One region of the Pseudomonas sp. LBUM1673 genome, then DNA from elsewhere that is predicted to be linked to it. Evidence: riboswitches for the same ligand, from Rfam matches in the RefSeq annotation. Region 1 holds a riboswitch; the other holds the start of a gene.
What was found. Region 1 has a riboswitch for fluoride ahead of crcB (fluoride efflux transporter CrcB). Riboswitches for the same ligand answer to the same signal wherever they lie in the genome.

Region 2: it holds a riboswitch for fluoride, as region 1 does, so the genes downstream of both, crcB (fluoride efflux transporter CrcB) here and crcB (fluoride efflux transporter CrcB) in region 1, are expected to answer to the same signal.

Annotation. Positions count from the first base shown of each region.
Region 1 is NZ_CP166780.1:3,156,193-3,163,741, forward strand. It holds gene ACA044_RS14525 (permease) at 1-471, opposite strand, end outside; gene ACA044_RS14530 (ArsO family NAD(P)H-dependent flavin-containing monooxygenase) at 499-1,578, opposite strand; gene ACA044_RS14535 (Crp/Fnr family transcriptional regulator) at 1,721-2,353, opposite strand; gene ACA044_RS14540 (aspartate carbamoyltransferase) at 2,425-2,961, shown strand; gene chrA (chromate efflux transporter) at 2,993-4,198, opposite strand; fluoride riboswitch at 4,472-4,533, shown strand; gene crcB (fluoride efflux transporter CrcB) at 4,676-5,059, shown strand; gene ACA044_RS14555 (DUF190 domain-containing protein) at 5,070-5,393, shown strand; partial or broken gene ACA044_RS14560 (inorganic diphosphatase) at 5,428-5,544, shown strand; gene ACA044_RS14565 (class I SAM-dependent methyltransferase) at 5,578-6,195, shown strand; gene ACA044_RS14570 (hypothetical protein) at 6,453-6,773, opposite strand; partial or broken gene ACA044_RS14575 (S-(hydroxymethyl)glutathione dehydrogenase/class III alcohol dehydrogenase) at 7,329-7,549, shown strand, end outside.
Region 2 is NZ_CP166780.1:1,816,776-1,824,324, forward strand. It holds gene ACA044_RS08225 (histone-like nucleoid-structuring protein, MvaT/MvaU family) at 207-572, shown strand; partial or broken gene ACA044_RS08230 (DUF2256 domain-containing protein) at 631-714, opposite strand; gene ACA044_RS08235 (response regulator) at 817-1,179, opposite strand; gene ACA044_RS08240 (ATPase domain-containing protein) at 1,203-2,645, opposite strand; fluoride riboswitch at 3,284-3,345, shown strand; gene crcB (fluoride efflux transporter CrcB) at 3,488-3,871, shown strand; gene ACA044_RS08250 (DUF190 domain-containing protein) at 3,882-4,220, shown strand; gene ppa (inorganic diphosphatase) at 4,239-4,769, shown strand; gene ACA044_RS08260 (metal-sensing transcriptional repressor) at 4,929-5,222, shown strand; gene ACA044_RS08265 (nickel/cobalt efflux transporter) at 5,230-5,574, shown strand; gene ACA044_RS08270 (nickel/cobalt efflux transporter) at 5,579-6,367, shown strand; partial or broken gene ACA044_RS08275 (substrate-binding domain-containing protein) at 6,893-7,549, opposite strand, start outside.

The DNA of each region.
Region 1 (7,549 bases):
GCCGAACAGGCCAAGCAGCAGTGTCAGCGCTACCTCATTCACCATGGGCGCAGAAATGAGGAAAGAGAAAGTCACCCCTAGTGGCACCCCGGCTTGAACAAAACCTATGAATAGAGGAACGGCTGAACAGGAACAAAAGGGGGTAAACACACCCAGAGAGGCCGCCATGACATTGGCCATACCCTCGCTTCGCCCCGCCAACAGTGCGCGGGTGCGCTCAGGTGTGAAGTGGGAGTTGAGCATACCCATCAAGAACACAATGCCGGTTAGCAGCATCAGCACCTTGGGCGTGTCGTAGAAAAAAAACTGTAAGGCGCCTCCAAGGTGGCTATTACGATCAACAGGAATCGCTGCGACCATAGCCTCCGAAATGGGAATCAGGGCCTCATACAAACCAAACCAAACCAGTGCGGCTACTGCTAAGAAGAGGCGGGGATTGCGCTCAGGCCAACGCATAATCATTTCGTTCATGTCCACTACTCCTAAGGTGTAGACGCACTAGGCAACGGACTGCTCGGCGAAAAAGGCTGCGATCTCATTGACTGTGCTGCGTGCTGTGCGTGTTACGCCGATCAAGGTGGCAGAAGCTGCACCTGTCCACTCGCCATAGCCGACCAGCCACAGTCTTGGTTCTTGAGTCGAGTGGGTACCTTCGACCTCAACGCGGCCCTCGGTGTTGATCACCCCTAGCGTATCCAGATGCTGTAGGGCTGGTCTGAATCCGGTGCACCAAATCACCACGTCCACCGCAGATTCGGAACCGTCGACCCAAATCACGCCGTTGCGAGTGAAACGTTCAAAAGGGCGTACAGACTTGAGGACGTCGCGCTCACGGGCTTCGACAACTGGCGGCACCATGACAATGTCACCCAGTCCACCAACGGGCTGCTCAATGACACGCCCCTCCAGTTGGGCTTTCCAGCGCTCGGTTGCGCGCTCGAACAGTACCCGCCCATCCACTTCATCCGGTAAAAACAATGGTTCGACGGGGGTCACCCAGGTGGTCTCGGCGACCTTGGAAACCTCGGCCAATATCTGCGCCCCTGAATTACCTCCACCCACCACCAACACCTTCTTGCCCTTGAACGGCTGGGCTTCGACATAGTGCGCGGAGTGCAACCGTCGACCGGCGAATAAATCGGCATCTGAGTAGTGAGGGATGTAGGGATTGCTCCAGGTGCCTGTAGCGCTGACCACAACCCTGGCATCCCAATGCCTGTCGTCAGAACGAACCCGTAAGCCAGACTCCGTATGCTCCACAGAAGTGACCCGAACCGGGCGCTCGACCGGGAATTGGTAGCGCTGTTCGTACTGGTTGAGGTAGTCGACCACATGGTTGCGCGAAGGGTAACCCTCTTGCGTGGGGGGCATCATCCAGCCAGGGATCGAACTCCAAGTGGCCGGGGAGAATAGACGTAGCGAATTCCAGCCGTGTCGCCAGGCACCACCGGGTTCTTCCTCCGCATCGAGGATAACGAATGAAAGTTGAGTTCGGCGTAGGAAATACGCTACCGCCAAGGCTGACTGGCCCCCACCGATAATGACTACGTCTAGCTGGTCACTGAGCGAATGAGTCATCGGAATGAACCCTGGATCGATGCAAGAGGGTCATCATTGTAGCGATTCAATTATGACTCCAACTGATCTAGCTCAGATTAAGAGGGGATGACTGTCACCGTCTATTGCCTCGCTCGCCATGTCCTCAATTGGTCTGCGCAGGTCAAGGTTTGATAGTCAAATGATTGCCTTCGACTTTAAGACGACCATCGTTCTGCATGCGTCTCAACGCCCTGTATAGAGCTTCGTGAGTCAAGCCCAGATCTTTTGTCCAAGACTTGCGCGACTGACTGAGCGTCACGACGCCGTCGGAACCTTCGGATTCAATGTAATGGGTGATACGGTCAGTCGCGCTATGCAGGCACAGCCTTTCGCATTGAGCGCGTAGTTTTTGGATTTCCTTGGTTAGTTCTGACTGCCAGGCTTTGCGAAATGCAGGCACATCTTCCAAGGCCGCGCGAAACGCTACGACCGGAAACAGCAGCAAAGTGGTGGACTCGGTAGCTATACCGTCACAGTGATAAGCGCGGCTGTCGAGACTGGCCTCCGCAATGAAGCCTCCGCATGAGCGTTGCAAGACCACTTCGAGGCCATTGCGGCCTAGCCGAACCAGGCGCGCTTCGCCAGAGATCACAAGATAAACATGACGAATCGGGTCTCCAATCAGAAAGAGCGTCTCGCGAGTATCGGTATCCACCCGCTTGGCCGACACACGCAGTGTCTCGGGGATGAGAGCCGCTGATGGTTGGGCGGCGATCAAAGCCGGCCAGTCCAATGCGTCATTTACTTTTTTCATATGATTAGGATCATACCCATGGAAGATCGTCACATCATAGGATCGATGTAACGTCAATTCGGAGAAAAATCATGCGCAAAATCGCTATTACTTTGGGCGTCATCGTTGCTTTCGCCGGAAGCGCTTTTGCCCAAACTATGGATCACTCTAAAATGAACCATGCCGCTCATATGACGACGATAGCCGACGCGCAGCGCGAAGCAGAAGTATCCCAACGTGGCGAAGAGGTAATGCCATTTAGCCTAGCAGCAACGACCCACATCTTTACGAAAAACGCCGAAGGCGGGATGCAGCGAGTTGTGGCCAAGAAGTCCACCGACGCCGACCAAGTGAAGTTAGTTCGCGAACACCTGCTAGAGATCCGCAAGCAGTTTCTGAATGGCGACTTCTCAAGCCCTTCCCGCATCCATGGCGACGACATGCCTGGTCTCGCCGATCTGAAAACCGCTAGACCAGGACAAATCTCCATCGTTTACCAAGATGTTGAGGGCGGCGCAGAGCTGATCTACAAAACGTCGGATGCCAGCTTGGTGACGGCCTTGCACAAGTGGTTTGACGCCCAACTCTCCGACCATGGTAAGGATGCTATGGAAGGGCATTCCAAGTAGACGAGAAAGCCCTACGGAATTTCAAAGACTGTCAAAGCACGACACTCAGCAACCATCCGGCTGCACCACCACCGATCACCACTAACCATGGCGGTTGCTTCCAAAACATCAGAGCGATTAGGCACACCAATGCCAAACCGAAGTCCTGTGGCTTAAGGATTGCGCTCGTCCATACAGGCTGATAAAGCGCTGCCAGAAGCAAACCAACCACCGCCGCATTGATCCCAAGCAACGCCGCTTGGATGTGTACGCTGCGCCGCAGCTGCTCCCAAAACGGTAAGGTACCAACGATCAACAGAAACGACGGCAGAAAAATGGCTAGCAAACAAATCAACCCGCCGACCCAGCCAGAGGGCTCGGCACTCATCGAAGCACCAAGAAATGCAGAGAACGTCAAAAGCGGCCCAGGAACAGCCTGTGTTGCACCATACCCGGCAAGAAAGGTTTCATTGCTGACCCAGCCTGAAGGCACTACTTCTGCCTGCAACAATGGCAACACCACATGACCACCACCAAATACCAGAGACCCGGAGCGATAAAATGCATCTACCATGGAGAGCGTCTGATTGAGTAGCATCTGGCTCATTATCGGTAAGCCGACCAGCAAAGCGAAGAACAGTGATAACCAGAACAAACCTGCTCGGTAACCGACCTTTATGGGCAGTGGGTCATGTTCGGCGGCGCGAGCTGGTTTGAATAAAAGCAAGCCGGCAAAAGCAGCTACAGCTATTGAGCCGATCTGCCCCCATGCAGACGGAACCAACAGCACCACACACGTCGTAATCGCCATGATCGTGATACGCAACGCATCTGGGCATAGACTCCGTGCCATTCCCCATACGGCTTGAGCAACCACAGCAACGGCCACGACTTTGAGGCCGTGCAGTACGCCAGGCGCGATGATATCGCTGTAGTTGGAAATACCTAACGCAAACAGGATGAGGAGGATTGCCGAGGGCAACGTGAAACCCGCCCAGGCAGCTAGCGCACCAGAGTAGCCCGAACGAGAGAGTCCCAGCGCCATACCAACCTGGCTACTCGCGGGGCCCGGCAAGAACTGGCAAAGCGCAACCAAGTCAGCATAGCTACGCTCAGTGAGCCATTGCCGGCGCGTGACGAACTCATCGCGGAAATACCCCAAGTGTGCAATGGGGCCGCCAAATGAGGTCAGCCCCAGGCGCAAAAAGATAAGGAATATAAAAAAAGGTCGACGGTCACCCTTGCTGTTTATGTTCATGCACATGCGTTCCGCATTTAATTAGACGTTTATGACGATGAGGAAAAGAAGACTGCAAACGGATCTGCGTCTACGAAAGCCGAGGGTGGTAAAAAGTCGTGAACCTTCATGTTGTGGTTTTCTCTCGCGATTTGCGCCGCGTAGACTAGGGCTCGGTAGAGATACACCTCGAATCTGGGCGCCATCATAGCGCTCGATTGAGGTATCAAAACTCAGTAAACCAGTTCATACGAACTCGTTGTACCTTGAAAGTCTTACAGTTGCTGCTATAGGATGAATATAGGAGATGGCATTCCTCCTTTAACCGCCTTTGTGCTGATGATGCCTACGTGAACCCTGGACAGGGTGCGTAGGTGTGTCTCCCTGTCCTCCAATTTAGGACAGGATCGTGACTCAAAACCTCATATCAGCTCCCTCTCGTAGTGCGCGGTTATCCGCACCTCCTCGGCTACATCAGCCCAGAGGAGACATGCAACCATGCTGAAATCACTTCTAGTCATTGCTGTAGGCGCATCACTGGGTGCCTGGTTGCGCTGGCTCTTGGGCATGAAGCTTAACGCCCTGTTTCCCACGATTCCGCCAGGCACTGTGGTCGCGAACATGGTCGGTGGCTACATCATTGGCCTAGCCATCGCGTTTTTGGCCGGATCCCCCTCCCTAAGCCCTGAATGGCGCCTGCTGATCATCACGGGTTTCTGTGGCGGACTGACCACCTTTTCCACGTTTTCCGCCGAGACAGTTGCCCTGATTCAGGAGGGCAGATTGTTGTGGGCACTCGGCTCGGTTTCATTGCACGTCGTGGGCTCGTTGGCGATGACCGCCGCCGGGCTTCTGTCCTATCAAATGATTGGCACGCGCTGAGGAGATGAACATGAAAGGTTTTTTGGTAATTTTCTTTACTCAACAGAACCGTCGTTATCAGGGAAAGATGCTCGGCGAGTGGATCGTTGATGTGGCTAAAGAAATGGGGCTGCGTGGTGCGACCCTGTCTACGGGCATTGAGGGATTTGGGCACACCGGGCGGTTGCACTCTTCGCATTTTTTTGAGCTGGCGGATCAGCCGACGGAGATTCGCATGGCTATCACCGAGGATGAATCCGAAAGGTTGTTCAAGAGGTTGGAGGTTGAGGATATTTCTGTGTTTTACATAAAAACTCCAATCGAGATGGGCACTGTCGGAAAAAAGGCCTGCTAGCCTGAAACGTTCCTATACCCTTGGAGGTGCGAAATTGAGCTATGCGGATATGCCAGCTGGTAACTCGACCCCCGATGACTTTTTCACCGTTATCGAGATCCCTGCAAACCACTCTCCGACCACGAGCAAGGTGGATAGGCGCTCAGCCCGGCGCGGTTTGTAAAGACAACTCGGAGAGATGACCGTGCAATCCAAGGATCACTGGGAAAATGTCTACACAACCAAGGCCGCCGATGAGGTGAGTTGGTTTCAAGAGCATGCCGTGCTCTCGCTGAAGTTGATTCAAGAGGCGGGCCTACCGCTTACGGCGTCGATCATTGATGTTGGCGGTGGCGCATCAACGCTGGTTGATGATCTTTTAGCTAGCGGCTATGAAAATGTGACGGTTCTCGATCTTTCTGGTGCCGCGCTGGCTACGGCAAAGGCCAGGCTCGGCGCTCGCGCAGCTGATGTGCAGTGGTTAGACGCTAATATCCTCGACGCCGAGTTAGGTTTGAACACCTACGACCTGTGGCACGACAGGGCAGTATTCCATTTTCTAACCAGCGAACAAGAGCGCTGCGCTTACGTCCGGGCGGTACTAAGGGCAGTCAAGCCTGGAGGTCTGGTTATAGTGGCAACCTTCGCGGAGGACGGGCCCAGCAAATGCAGCGGGTTACCGGTTATGCGTTACGACGCAAAGGAGCTTCACGCGGAGTTTGGTGAGACGTTTGTACTGCTTGGACATGAAAAAGAGTCGCACCACACGCCTGGTGGCAATGAGCAGAAGTTCGTTTACTGCTTTTGCCGCAAGCTAGCCTGATGACTATGCGGTTTAGATGACCGTTTTAATGATGAGCAAGAAGGTTCTATAGCCAGCGGCGAACCGTTGCTTGATAGGCCAAGAAGTCAACGCCAAACAAGTCCACCAATGCACGTTCCTCGGGGGTGATCTGGAACCGGTACGCAATGGGTTCTCCACCACAGAACTCGATTGTAGGTTCGCGAGCAGGGCGCACGATTAAGAGGAGAAAAGTAATCGCGCTGACTACGCCGTTTCACGCGCTGCGGAGCAACCGATCAATCATCGCCATCGCACTTGACCTCTTTCTTGTACTCATCTCGCTTGGCTTCGATCTTGACCTTGCAACCGCGCTCCCAGAATTCGTCTTTCCACTCGCCGCGACGCCAACTGGCGCCACGGCCATTTGGGCATTTGATCTCTTCCTTGTATTCATCGTCTTTGGATTCAATCTTTACCTTGCATGGCCCGTCCCTGTACTCGTCCTTCCACTCGCCACCCTCGCGTCCGCCTCGCCAGTGATCCGCTGACGCTGGCGTCAACATGACTGAACCCATTGCAGCCACCACCCACATACCAAGCATGGGTCTCACGCTCATCTCACCACCTCTGCAATAAAAGACACTACGCGGCAGGCCAAGCTTTCCCGTCGCCCAGCGTATCAGCGTCTTGATCGTAACGGTGTGCCTGCAGGTGATACGACAACGATCTCCGGCGAGGTTCTCCTATAGCGAGAAAAAACAGTGTGCTAATCGTCGGAACGGAAAAATTGCAGGTAGAGGGCTGCGGTTGTGCGGCCCTCCTATGATTTTCGACTTCTGAGAATGCTTTTGGCCGAGGCTGTGTAAAAACTGTCTAGAGCGGGGGGTTGACGGTCAGAGGCGGAACGAAAATCGCGCTCCTACGTGAGTTTTTTTGTCTGGCTGATTAACCGAACGCTGGCAGATTTCACGTTGCAACGCAGACGTTCAAAACGTTTTTACACAGCCTGGGCCGATTGCTGCCTGTCGCCAATAGCAGCAATGGGCAGTTCTCTGCCGATTATGGTTACGACGTGCTGGTCAGATCCGATGCAATCGGTGGTCAGATCGAATGCCAATGACTGGTCAAGTCGAATGCAAACGGGTGGTCAACCCATCAGTGAGTGCCCGACTACCGATGCGTTTACGCTGTCCGGTGCTGATCCCGAAGGTATTTTTCCAGTCATTCTCGGCCACGAAGGCGGCGGTATCGTCGAGGCAATCGGCGAGGGTGTTACTTCAGTGGCGGTAGGCGATCATGTGATTCCGCTTTACACCCCGGAATGTGGTGACTGCAAATTTTGCAAATCCGGGAAGACTAACCTCTGTCAGAAAATTCGTGCGACTCAGGGCAA
Region 2 (7,549 bases), 1.3 Mb from region 1:
CTGAATCCTGTATTGATGTTCCTGGTTACCTTGAGCTGAGGTCTCGACTCAAAGACCACCTACGCTGTCAGCTTCAGTGGTATCTAGTGAGGGGTGGGCACGCAACTGAAGAGCTCCAAGAAGACCAACTCCACAGAGATTTGGGGCTGTAGAACGATCTATCATGTGCCCACACTACGTGTAATCCAAAAATAAGGAGCTTGCCCATGTCTCGTTTGGCTGAATTTCGTAAACTCGAACAACAACTGGCCGCCCAGCTCGCAGAGCTTGAGTCGATGAAAAGTGATTCCGGCCTTAAGAAGGAAATGGAGTTTGAGAGCAAACTGCGCGATTTACTTGGTGAGTACGGCTACAGCCTGAAAGATGTGATCAACCTGCTTGATCCACAAGCCGGTCGCCGTGCACCAGCTACCGAGGCAAAATCCGGTACGAGAAAGCCACGCGAGGTGAAGATCTACAAAAACCCTCACAGCGGCGAAGTAGTCGAAACCAAAGGTGGCAATCACAAAACTCTGAAAGAGTGGAAAGCAGAGCACGGCTCCGCCACTGTCGAGTCCTGGCTGACCAAGTGAGTTTGGTTTGAGTACAAGAGGGCCTGTGATGGCCCTTTTTTGGCTCAGCATTTGGCAGTTTGCTGCGTCGGCAGCGTTCCGAGCGGTAGCGCACTTCCTCCCAGCAGCGTGCCCAATTTTTCCTCAATGATAAGGGGAGGCCGTAATGTTTTGGCCGACTGGGTGATTTGGTTTGATCGTGAATGAGAGCACTTCGAGGGCCATTTGGACTTGGCGGACTCTCATTGCCTTGAGCGGTTGCGTACTACTCTGACCCCAAGAGCTTTCTAACTTCTGCGATGATCAAATCGATGCTGAATGGCTTTGCCAATACAGCATCAAACAAATCCGATCTCTGCATACCGATATGCGCCTGAGCACCGCTCATCAAGATGATCGGCAAATGACCAGCGGAAGGAAGGGCTCGGACGGCTGTGGCGAATTCTAGACCGTCCATGACCGGCATCATGAAATCGGTAATGATCAACGCAGGACGTTCTCTATCGAGTACCTCAAGCCCTTTTCGACCGTTGCTGGCCGTTACCACCATGAACCCTTCATCCTCAAGCGCGAAGCTGAGGATGTCAGCGATCAAATACTCGTCGTCGACGACCAAGATGGTGGTCATGTTAATTCAACCCACTCAAAAGCTTAAGAAATTGAACCGGGCGATGACTCAGTGGGGACTGATGGTTCATGTCTTGAAGCCTTTCTCAGGAAAACATCTTGATCACGGATCACGACCTCAAATCGCGAAGGGTCGTAAGAGCTGTCTCGTACTTTAAGAATGGAAAGCGTTCTGCTTAGTTCAGAGTGATTCTCACAGAATCGCATCAGCATCAGGTTGTCGACGATGCTCGACAGGTCAGAGTTTGGTGCGCTGACCTCGGAGCCAAAAAGATCGCGCATTTCCCAAGAGGCAAAAACCGTAACGCCCCTGGATCGCAGTTCGTTCATCAGAGCACTGAAGAAGTCAGTAATCCGCGCGGGATTTGTCGTGACTCGCGTCATGCCGCTCAAGCTATCGATGAACAAACGCTTGATGCCCTTTTCTTCAACAAGACTCAGTAGTCGTGCGCCCAACCCGTCCAGCAATCCCTCAGTAGTAGGTTGCCAGGCAATGCTCAAGGCACCGCTGTCTTCCATACCCTTGATATCCATACCCAGTGATTGGCCTTTGAGTCGCAACCGTTGTGGGCTTTCGTAGAAACCAAAATGTAGGCCCGGAGCTTCCACAGTCGACTCAGCTAGAAATTTGAGGCCAAGTGTTGTTTTACCGATCCCGGATGGGCCTATTACCAGAGACACACTGGAACTGTGCAGGCCTCCGCCTAGTATGTCGTCTAGTGATTCAATGCCACTGGCGATACGCGTCATGTCGGCGCTGTCGGGAGAGGACGGGTGGCTGTAGAGACTTTCGAGTCGCGGGTAAACCACCAAGCCATTTTCGGTAATTTCACACTCGTGAAGACCGGTCATTGCCGAGCTGCCGCGAGTCTTACGAAGCTGAATTCGACGCACCGAGCGAGTGCCGTATAGCTCCTCGCCCATCTCAATCACGCCATCAACCATGGTGTGCTCAGGGCTCCCGTCGTCGAGACGGGAACTGGTGAGAAACAGCACCGTGCAACCAGCGAAAGCGGCGTGCCCTTGCAACTCGGAAATGAATTTCTTGGTGTCGATTTGCGAATCAGCTTTTGAGCGCGCATTGAGCAAGCCGTCTACCACCATCACTGTGGCTTTTTGGCGGCTTATCTCGCGCCTAAGCAGTTTCACTACCTCGTCCAGGCCTTCGTTTTCCAAGGTATCAAACGCGCTGACAAACTGGATTTCAGCCCCGACCTTGGAAGCGTCGTAAAAACTCAGAGTCGAAAGAAATTGAAAAAGACGATCATGCGACTCGGCCAACAGCGTTGCGACTAAAACCCTGCCTCCATTATTCGCATGATGGAACCCAAGCTGGTTGGCCAGGATCGTTTTTCCAGACCCAGGACGCCCTTGGATTATGTATGAAGCGCCTGCTACCAGCCCGCCCTTGAGCAGAGCGTCGAGCCCTTCGATTCCACTTTGGAGGCGTTTTAGCTTTTCCACGATGCGACCCTGATCTGAAAACAGGCTGTTTAAGCCGAGTGAATGGAATGCTAACGCCATTTTCGCTTTGGGGCCATTCACGCCTAAAGCATGGTTTGCTAGGAGGGCTGTACTTCCGACATCAAGGCTGCCATTTACTCTCAGGAATCGGCGAAATGGCAACGCAGCATTCATTGGCTGGAGTTGTCCAAGAAGAGCGACTCAAGGTGAAGATGACTCAGCAGCATTTCGGAGCGATTGGAGGCGCGAATGCCGACGCTCAGTACAAATATGAGCGAGGGAGCCGAATTCCTAAAACAGATTACTTGGTGAGGGGCGCTCAGATTGGGTGGACACACCACTTTGCCACCGGCATTCGCCTTTCCGCGAAACTCGATGGTTGATGAGTTGAGCACCGCATTTGCGGAAGCATCTGTGTAAGGTTTCCTCATGATGTACAACCTACGAAGTTAAGTCGGGCCTGAGAAGCGGTGGCGATGAGATAAAAAAACCCGCCAAGGGGTGGGCGGGTTATAAAAGGTCATGAGGGGTAAGATCCCATTTTATACCAGCGCTAGAATTTCGCTAGGAATCGGCTGTTTCGCAGAGCGATACCGCCGGGTAAATAAGGTTGTTGATGTCTTCGGCAAATATGCTTTAGGATCAGACTAGGAGATGGCATTCCTCCTTTAACCGCCTTCGTGCTGATGATGTCTACGTGAACCCTGGACAGGGTGCGTAGGTGTGTCTCCCTGTCCTCCAATTTAGGACAGGATCGTGACTCAAAATCTTATATCAGCTCCCTCTCGTAATCTGCGGTTATCAGCACCTCCTCGGCTCTACGAGCCCAGAGGAGACTTGCAACCATGCTGAAATCACTTCTAGTTATCGCCATCGGCGCATCCCTTGGTGCCTGGTTGCGCTGGATCTTGGGCATGAAGCTCAACGCCCTGTTTCCTACGATTCCCCCAGGTACTGTGGTCGCCAACATGGTCGGGGGCTACATCATTGGCCTCGCCATAGCGTTTTTGGCCGCATCCCCCTCCCTAAGCCCTGAATGGCGGCTGCTGATCATCACGGGTTTCTGTGGGGGACTTACCACTTTTTCCACTTTTTCAGCCGAAACAGTCGCCCTGATTCAGGAAGGCAGATTGCTGTGGGCACTCGGCTCGATTTCATTGCACGTAGTGGGCTCGTTGGCGATGACGGCTTTCGGGCTTCTGTCCTATCAAATGATTGGCACGCGCTGAGGAGATGAAGATGAAAGGTTTTCTGGTGATTTTCTTTACCCAACAGAACCGTCGCTATCAAGGAAAGATGCTCGGCGACTGGATCGTTGATTTAGCCAAAGAAATGGGCCTGCGTGGCGCGACCCTCTCCACAGGTATCGAGGGTTTTGGTCACACCGGTCGGCTGCATTCCTCGCACTTTTTTGAGCTGGCAGATCAGCCGACGGAGATTCGAATGGCTATCACCGAGGAGGAATCCGAAAGGTTATTCAAGCGATTGGAAGCTGAAGAAATCTCTGTGTTCTACATAAAAACTCCCATCGAGATGGGCACCGTCGGCAAAAAGGCCAATCACCCGAACCCTTCCTGACCTTCTGGAGACAAGACTATGAGCTATGCGGACATCCCTGCTGGTAGTGCGATCCCCGATGACTTTTTCACCGTTATCGAAATCCCGGCAAACCACGCTCCGATCAAGTACGAAGTGGACAAACCAAGTGGGCAGATCTTTGTTGACCGCTTTCTTAGTACACCGATGTTCTATCCGGCCAACTACGGATTTATTCCGAACACGCTGAGCGACGATGGTGATCCGCTCGATGTACTGGTGGTTTGCCCTTATCCCATATCACCTGGCGTTGTCATCCGCAGTCGCCCGGTTGGTGTGATGTACATGACTGACGAAGCCGGAGCGGATGCCAAGGTGATAGCCGTTCCTCATGACAAACTCAGCTCTATGTATAGCAACGTAAAGGAGTGCTCAGACCTCCCTGCATTACTCCTCGCACAGATCCAACACTTCTTCGAAAACTACAAGGCGTTGGAGCCGGGCAAGTGGGTGAAGATGGGCCGCTGGGGGAGCGCAGATGAAGCGCGGGAAGAGATTCGCAAATCAGTGGCTGCTCATATCCAAAAATAGTCTTCTTCTCGGGAATTCAAGGGGGGCAAGTCACTATTGTCTGAGTCGCCCCGGATTCCGGGCTTCTAACTCGTGCGTTGGGCGCGCGATGTGTTTGACCATATCCCCCTGGGGGGGATAGGATGCAGGCGTAATTCATTGAGGCCTGAGGCTCAAGTCATGAGTGAGCACGAACACAGTCATCCCCATACCCACCAAAGTCATGAGGCAATCATCAAGCGTCTCAAACGAGCGGACGGCCATTTACGCGGGATCATCACCATGATCGAAGAGGGTCGTGAATGCGTGGACATTGCTCAGCAGTTGCATGCAGTTGAGAAAGCCGTATGTCAGGCAAAACGAACGCTCATCCAAGATCACATTGATCACTGCCTTGAGGACACCGTTTCGGCGCTGGGCAATGGCGAGCGTGCACCGCTGGAAGCTTTCAAACAAATCACCAAGTACCTCTAGGTCTGATATGCCCAACTTCGCTGAACTCTTGCAACAGGGTAGTTCGCACGCCTGGCTGTACTTCCCGAGCGCCATTCTGCTCGGTGCGTTGCATGGGCTTGAACCGGGCCATTCAAAAACCATGATGGCGGCATTTATCGTGGCCATCCGTGGCTCTGTAAAACAGGCCGTATTGCTGGGGCTGGCTGCAACGCTTTCGCACACCGCCGTAGTGTGGCTGGTCGCCATCGGCGGCATGTATCTGGGCAAAGGCCTGGACGCTCAAACCACTGAGCCATACTTCCAGCTTGCATCCTCCGCCCTGATCATCGTAATTGCGCTGTGGATGCTGTGGCGTACCTGGCGCGGGTGAGCAGATGTTCAAGTTCGAGCAAGGTGATGATCACCACCATGGCGAGCATGACCACGGCCATCATGATGAGACCCACCGAATCGATACTGGCCATGGCCGTGTTGAGCTGTCGATCTTCGAAGACGGTGTGCCACCGCACTGGCGCCTGAAGACATTGACCGGGCACGCTTGGGCAGCCTCAGATGTTCGTCTGATAACGACTCGTCCGGACGGCAGCACCCAGTCGTTCACCTTCGTCGAGCACGAGGGCTTCCTGGAATCAGCAGTCGATATCCCCGAGCCTCATGAATTCAGTGCTCGCTTGAGTCTTGGGCACGCGGGGCACTCCCATGATTATGACTTGGACTACCAGGAGCATAATCACGGCCATGCGCATTCCGAACTGGAAGGCCTAGAGTTGTCGATTGACGGCTATCAGGATGCGCACGAACGAGCTCATGCCAACGATATCCGTAAACGCTTCACTAACCGCGAAGTCACCACCGGCCAAATCGTCATGTTCGGTCTGACTGGTGGTTTGATTCCTTGTCCGGCTGCCATCACCGTTCTGTTGCTATGTCTTCAGGTCAAAGAGGTCGCCTTGGGTGGCGTGCTAGTCCTGTGTTTTAGCATTGGTCTGGCACTCACACTGGTGACCGTCGGTGCTGCAGCCGCCATAGGTGCCAAGCAGGCTTCCAACCGTTGGCCATGGCTGGGTACCGTTGCGCGTCGTGCGCCCTACCTGTCCAGTGTCTTGATAATCGGTGTTGGTCTGTACGTGGGCTTTCATGGCTGGATCGGCCTGAACGCTTGAGGCGACGCTTTAGTGTTTGAGCTCACCAGTTACGTTGGCCTTTTCATCGCGGCATTCGGTGCTCCACGCGGCATAGGCTCCTGAATGTCGCTTAACCCCTGCAGACCATATGTCATCGGTTAGTCAGAGCGGATACTGCATCCAGGCTATTTTTCGAGGGCTGGTAATAATCGGTGCTAGAAATTACATTGAGCGACAGAACTATAAGTAAGCGAGAAATACTCGCCAACGCCGACAGGGGCTAGTAAAGATGGACGCATACCAGCGCCGCCGACGCATCCAATTCTGGTTGGGCTCATTTCCAGTTTTAGTAGGCTTTACCATTCTAGTTCTCGCCTTGATTCTGGCTGGTGGAGGGGCCCCGTTAAGCCCTCAAGAACTCGATGGCTTAAGCTTGAGTCAGCCAACGAAATCGGCCCCTCAAATGACCAACCATAAAGCAGCTGCAATTCTGGCTGTGTCTCAATAGCCAAGCCTACAGATGCTGCAGATGTAGCAGCTGAGCCATCCGCATGCCTGGAAAACTCATCTCACGGGTATTAATCCACTTACCTTGATGGCAGTCCTAGCGGCCTTTGAGCTCAGGAACTTCAACAGCGCTGCCGCCTCCTCTTGCTGTCCGCCACCAGTGGTGATGGCCGCTGAATACATCGTCATTTTCTGCACCTGATCTGGAATAAGCCCAATCACATCGATGCCTTCCGTGTGCATCAGTTCACTCAGCTGTTGGAAGCCTATCTCTGCATCGCCACGGGCGACTGCTTCTCCGACGGGCTCGGCGGAAATCGTTCGGGTCTTGATCCTCAACCTTTCTGAGATGTGCATTTGAGGGAAGAGAATACGTGACAGGTATGTTCCGCTGGGCGTATCCGATAGAGCCAGAGACTTTGCGTTGAGTAACGTTTTTTTGAAGCTCTTCATGTTGCTTATATCGGGTTTTTTAGCACCTTTTTGGACGCCATGGCAATGAACGACTTGCCAAGATCAATGCGACTCGTTTTTTGCAGCTGCCCCTGATCGATCAGATTTCGAAGCGCCCAATCCTCCATGATTACGACATCTGCATTTTCACCGCGCACCAGCCGATTAGTGATTGCCAACGGGGTATTGCCGGTAGGTGGGGACTCTTTGATGGCCAGGCTGAATCCCGTCTCTTTTTCATAAACGGGGGCTAAGGATTGA